Regions from separate parts of the Bacillus salitolerans genome, predicted to be linked through region 1. Evidence: riboswitches for the same ligand, from Rfam matches in the RefSeq annotation. Region 1 holds a riboswitch; the other holds the start of a gene.
What was found. Region 1 has a riboswitch for lysine ahead of ACFSCX_RS14720 (transporter substrate-binding domain-containing protein). Riboswitches for the same ligand answer to the same signal wherever they lie in the genome.
Positions count from the first base shown of each region.

Region 2: linked by a shared signal. The riboswitch ahead of ACFSCX_RS05290 (aspartate kinase) and the one ahead of ACFSCX_RS14720 (transporter substrate-binding domain-containing protein) in region 1 are both predicted to bind lysine.

Region 1 is NZ_JBHUEM010000024.1:2,384-5,796, forward strand. It holds gene ACFSCX_RS14715 (amino acid ABC transporter permease) at 1-745, opposite strand, end outside; gene ACFSCX_RS14720 (transporter substrate-binding domain-containing protein) at 824-1,642, opposite strand; lysine riboswitch at 1,787-1,970, opposite strand; gene ACFSCX_RS14725 (cytochrome c oxidase assembly protein) at 2,129-2,950, opposite strand; gene ACFSCX_RS14730 (DUF2243 domain-containing protein) at 2,947-3,402, opposite strand.
Region 2 is NZ_JBHUEM010000004.1:33,572-36,984, reverse strand. It holds gene ACFSCX_RS05290 (aspartate kinase) at 270-1,502, opposite strand; lysine riboswitch at 1,712-1,894, opposite strand; gene uvrC (excinuclease ABC subunit UvrC) at 1,967-3,413, opposite strand, start outside.

The sequences.
Region 1 (3,413 bases):
TATAGCCTTCTGCTGGATTCATAACCGGTGCTGCTGGTGTTTTCATGTAATTGTCTGGACCATCTAATCGTCGTTCGAAGTAACGTAAGATTAACGTGACTGTGAAGGTTAAGACAAAGTAAATCGCACAAGCAACGGTGAATGATTCAAAGTATCTGAAGTTGTTCCCGGCAATTGATTTCGTTTGAAAGTAAAGTTCTGTAACGGAGATTACGTTTAGTACAGATGTATCTTTAATATTAATAATAAAATGATTCCCAGTGGCTGGTAAGATATTTCGAATTACCTGTGGTAACACGACATTCCACATCGTTTGAAAATGGTTCATTCCGATTGCTTGAGATGCTTCAAATTGTCCTTTATCAATAGAAACAATTCCTCCGCGGACAATTTCTGCCATATATGCACCTGTATTAATTGAAACGATTAAGATAGCTGCCACTATCCGATCCATATCAAGTCCAAATGCTAAGGCAGCTCCATAAAAAATAACCATAGCTTGTACAATCATTGGTGTTCCGCGGAACACTTCTATATAAACGGATAAAATGGTGTTGATTCCTTTAAATAATGTTCTTTTCGCCCCACGCTCAGGCATTGGAATTGTGCGTATCACGCCAATTAATAAACCAATGATGGCACCAAATATCGTCCCTATCAAGGAAATTAAGAGTGTCACACCAGCTCCACGAAGAAACATCGGCCAGTTTTCAACTAGAATTCTTACTACCCACTCGAAGCTCATCTTTTTCCTCCTCCTTACAAAAATTATGAAACCGACCACATTCAAACTGCAGCCGGTTTCATATGTTTTCGTCGAATTTTATTCTGCTGCTGGTTGATTTTGAATTGCAGCATCCATGATGCTAATGCGGTCTTCTTCTGAAATACCCGCTAAAACTTCATTAATCTTCTCAGTCAATTCGCTTCCCTTTTCTAATCCTACTGCGATTGCAGTATCATCTTCTGATGTTTCAAATCCTTCTGTGAATGATACCATTACAAAGTTATCGTTAGCAGCAGAAGCACTTACACCTTCTGGACGTTCTGATACATATCCATCAATGACACCTGATTCAAGTGCTACTCTCATTGCCGGGAAGTTATCCATTGCAGGTTCTTTTGATACACCTTCAATTTGGTCAATCACAGAGTAATGGAATGTATTTAATTGTGCTGTAATCTTAGCACCACTGAAGTCTTGAATCGATGTAGCATTTTCAAATTGGCTACCCTTTTTCACAACGATGACTAAATCTGATTTATAGTAGTTGTCAGAGAAATCAATTGTCTCTTTACGTTCTGCTGTTGGAGACATCCCTGCGATAATTGCGTCAATTTTACCAGAAGTTAGAGCTGGCACTAATCCGTCCCATTCTGTTTTTACAATCACTAATTCTTTTCCTAAACCTTCAGCAATCTTTTTTGCGATTTCAACATCGTATCCACCTGCATACTCAGAGCTTCCTTCAATTTTCACTCCACCGTTTGAATCATCCATTTGTGTCCAGTTAAATGGAGCATATCCCGCTTCCAGTCCAACCTTAAATGTGTTGTCATCCTCTCCACTTGTTCCGCACCCTACTAATAGAATCATTGTAGATAATGCAAGTGCTAAAAATAATGATAATTTCTTTCTCATTGTTCATCTCTCCCCTTTTTCCTATTGAATTGCCAATCAGGCAACCTGATACTGATAGTTTTTTAAAAATTTCACAACAAAAAACGACCTGAGATGAACTCAGGTCGCAGTATACATAGTCGCCCGTAATTCCTCATCTTTCCCAATTGAGATAGCACACCTCAGATAAACAGGGACGTTTATCTAAGACAGTCCTGCAGTTCTTAACTGCAGACCCAGCTTGTAAAAGTGAGGCTATTACAAGCTTCGGCGACATTTCCTTCTCCTTAGGATCATAGCTTCTCAAGCTCCGCTAAGGACTGTTAAATCTCGCACCTCTACCCCACTGAAAAGTGAGGTTATATTCAATTAATACCTAAATCCTACAACAGCATTCGTTATCTGTCAATGACAACTGGCCACCCATACATAAATTACCACTTTAGCTTACTGATATATTTTTCGAATTTTACTCGTTTCCTTACCCTAGAACTCTACAAGTTTATCTTACTTTGAATCAAACACCATAACCATTTCAGGCTTCGGTTGTCCATTACGTCGATACCATTGCATAAAAATAAGAACTAGTAGAATCCCATCGATGAGGTCTCCACCATAGTACATAATCATAGCCCCTTGTTCAGCATCTTTCAGAGGCACCCCATATGGAGGATTTGAGTATAGGTATTTTGACAAAATTCCATGCGCAGCTAATGCTAGTATGAAAACAATCGATCGATACAAGACAGAAAATCGGTGTATGACTGGATCCATATATACCATTGAAATCGTAAATACATAACCAGCTATAAATACATGTAGATGAATAAAAAAATACAAAACGCTATTGTTATGCATGAGCAAATACAAGTCCGTCGTATATAGTACCCATAGACCACCAATATTAAGTAAAGTCGCAACTATCGGATGGGTAATCAATCGAACTTGCCAACATTTTAACAAAAATGCAATTTTTCTTGCGACAGAAACGTGCACACTTTTAAATAATAAGGTCATCGGACTAGACATTGCCATGAGTAATGGAGCAAACATACCGAGAAATAAATGACCTATCATATGAACCTTGAAATCATAATGAGCTTGAGTTGCAAAAGGTCCCATAACTGTAAAAAGCACGAGGCATGAACCAAGTCCCCATAGAATTAATTTGTAAAGAGGCCACCTTTTATGTTTCCTGTACAAACGGAACACCGCAAAACCATATAAGATGATTCCAAGCATGAATAAAGTGGCCAAAAGAGATTGAGATAGGATAGGATTCCCATAGTGAACATTTTCTCCATGATGTATATGATTCAAGACATTCATTTGGCAACTCCTTCTGCCGTCTTTTCAACTGAAGTTCTCCGTTTCCATAGAAACAAACCCATAACAATCATTACGATGGCAATAATGTTCCATACCCAATCGTATATGTATACATTTTCTACATATCGAATTTGATGTAATCTCATTAATTTATGCTGAACGGTTCCATCATACAGCTGAAATCCACCAGCTCCTACTAGTACACCACCCCACCATTTTGTGAGCAATAATGCGTTTTCCCTCCTTAAATCAGCAAACATAAACAAGCTACCAATGGTTGCAAACCAACTGAACGCGTGAAACAACCCATCCGATATAAGTCCAATATCTGTCGTCGATTTATCATAAAAGTGATGCCAATGTAAAAGTTGATGAAATATCGTTTCATCTACAAAGGCAGCAAGACCTATTCCAAATAATATCCCTGACCACATATTTCTTTTTGAATACATTAGCGCACCCC
Region 2 (3,413 bases), on a different contig from region 1:
GGGCGCCCCGTTTAGCCTAAGAAGGTGCAAATGTTCTGTCATGAAAAAAAGGGTGGTTTTCCCTTTTATTCATGACAGGTTATTTGACCAAGGAAAAAGTGATTTTTCTTTCTCCTCGAGTAGGATGAAATGGCAAAGATCGTCGCGATTTCATCTTGGCTGGGTGCTGGAGCTAGATTCCAAGACACTTTCCCATTCTCTTCCTTAAAAACTTTTATATTATCTTAATTATTCAAAAAAAGGTCTGTTAACATCAGACCTTTACCTCTTTATACAGTTTGCTCTACTTCGCTCCCTAATTCAAATGCAGTATGCAAAGCATCCACTGCTTTAACCATCTTAGCTTCTTCAACTACTGTCGAAACTTTTATTTCTGATGTACTAACCATCTTTACTTGAATATCATTACTTGCTAATACATCAAACATTTCAGCTGCCACACCTGGATTTGAAATCATTCCTGATCCAACGATTGACACCTTTGCTAAACCACTTTCATGCTCAATGGACTGGAAGTTAAGAACAGACTGGTTTAGGTCAAGAGCCATAAGTGTTTCTTCTAAGTCTGATGATTTAATTGAAAAAGAAATGTTTGTAACATCTTGATTAGTCATACTTTGAATAATGATATCTACATTGATTCCATTTTTGGCTAAAGTTGTAAAGATCGTTGATAGTGTATTTAATCCGTTTGGAAGACCTACAACGGTCACTCTTGTTACTTCTTTTTCAAATGCAATACCTCTTACGACTAAATTATTCTCCACCGATACTTCCTCCTCAATTCTTGTCCCTGCTTCAAATTCCATACTTGAGCGTACCTCTAGTGCTACAGAATAGTTTTTGGCGAATTCAACTGCTCTTGGATGTAACACACCTGCTCCTAAGTTAGCTAGCTCTAACATCTCATCATATGAAACAGAATGCAGTTTTCTAGCCTCTTTTACATAACGTGGATCAGTTGTATATACACCTGTTACATCGGTAAAAATATCACACTTCTCCGCTTTTAAGGCTGCAGCAAGAGCTACTGCTGTTGTATCTGATCCACCTCTACCTAAAGTAGTAATTTCTCTATCTTCCGTAATCCCCTGAAACCCTGCAACAATGACAATTTTCCCCTCATTTAGCAGTCTTGAGATATTCTCTGTCTCAATAGCCTTTATTCTGGCATTTCCATGAATAGGCTCCGTTTCAATTCCAGCTTGCCAGCCTGTAAGTGAGACGGCATCAAATCCCTTGGACTGCAGAGCAATAGAAAGTAATGAAATTGTCACTTGCTCTCCAGTTGTTAATAGCATATCCATTTCTCGCTTACTTGGATTTTTCGACAGTTGATTAGCAAGGTTTACAAGTTCATCCGTTGATTTTCCCATTGCAGAAACTACGACTACAACTTGATTTCCATTAGAAATCGTCTCTATCACTCGGTTTGCTACATTTTGAATTCTTTCAATAGAACCAACTGAGGTTCCGCCAAATTTTTGTACAATAATAGCCACAGTATTCCACCCTTTACCTTTTACTTCTATTACTTATTTTCCCTACTACTTGCTTTTATTATTTAGAAATACAATGGTTGCGCTCATACACTCTAACGAAGCGTTTATCCTATTCCCATAGTTTTTAGAATAAAAAATCTAAAAAACAAATAAAAAAAGCAATGAGAGAGCTCTCATTGCTAGAACGTGTAATCGAATAACGCCGCCCAGTGTGAGATAGCTCTCCAAACAGATTACCTGTTTGACAGTCCTACATTTATTCAATGCAAAACCAGCAAATGAAATGATGAGATTTCGTTCGCTTCGGCGACAGCTCCCCTTTTTGTAACCATCATTAGAGCTCATTCCTCTTTAGATTACATACTTTTGAAGTTCGCACCTCTACCTTCACTTCAGTATTTATGAAGTGTATATGAAATTATAGTCCATTCTATCAAAAAAATGATATATTGACAACTTCCTTCTTACTCTTCTAATAATTTTGAATAGAGTAGCTCGGCCGTAGTCTTTGGTAAACCAGCCTCAATAAACTCATCAAGTGAAGCATCCTTCATTTTTTTAACTGAACCAAATGCTTTTAGTAGCTGTTTTTTTCTCTTTTCACCAATACCTGGTATATCATCAAGAATCGACTGGAAAACACTTTTACTTCTAAGCTGTCTATGAAAACTAATAGCAAAGCGGTGAACCTCATCTTGTATTCTCTGAAGAAGATAGAATTCCTGGCTATTCCTTTCTAATTCAATTATTTTTGGAGGGCTACCAATTAACAATTCCGATGTTCTGTGCTTTTCATCTTTAACTAGTCCTGCGATTGGAATCGTTAGCCCTAGTTCATTTTCTAACACGTCTTGCGCCGCAGCTAAATGGCCCTTTCCACCATCAATAATAATCAAATCAGGTAATGGTAAATGATCCTTTAATATTCTCGTATATCTTCTTCTAACAACCTCTCGCATGGATGCATAATCATCAGGGCCTTCTACACTCTTAATTTTATATTTTCGGTATTCCTTCTTATCAGGCTTCCCGTCTATAAATACAACCATGGCGGATACAGGATTTGTCCCTTGTATATTTGAATTATCAAATGCTTCAATTCGGTAAGGAGTATGAATGTTCATTTGGTTGCCCAAATTTTCTACAGCCTTAATTGTTCTTTCTTCATCTCTTTCAATGAGAGAGAATTTCTCATTCAAAGCAATATAAGCATTTTTACTCGCTAGTGCTACTAAGTCTTTTTTCTTCCCTTTTTTCGGCTGATGAATTGTCACTTCAAGTAATTGTTCGGCTAATTCTAGGTCAATACCATCAGGTAATAGAATCTCCTTTGGCTTAAAATGATGACTTTCCTGATAGAACTGTCCTAAGTACGTAAGGAACTCTTCATGTGGATCGGCATAGATAGGGAACATAGAAACATCCCTTTCAATCAGCTTGCCTTGTCTAATAAAGAAAACTTGCACACACATCCAACCCTTATTATAGGAAAAACCGAAAACATCCCTGTCCACAAAATCTGTCATCATCATCTTTTGTTTTTCCATCGTTGCTTCTATATGTGCTATTTGATCACGATACTCTTTTGCTTTTTCAAAATCCATCTCTTCTGAGGCTTTATACATCTTTTCAGATAGTTCTGTCTTAATATCCTTGTATCCGCCATTTAAGAAACGAATAATCTCATCAACCATTCCCTTATTCTGTTCATCACTCACTTCTTGGACACAAGGAGCAAGACATTGCCCGATATGATAGTATAAACAAACGCGGTCAGGGAGAGTGGAGCACTTTCTAAGAGGATAGATTCGATCCAAAAGTTTCTTCGTCTCATTTGCTGAAAAAACGTTTGGAAATGGTCCGAAATATCTCCCTTTATCTTTTTTAACTTGTCTAGTTATGATTAATCGT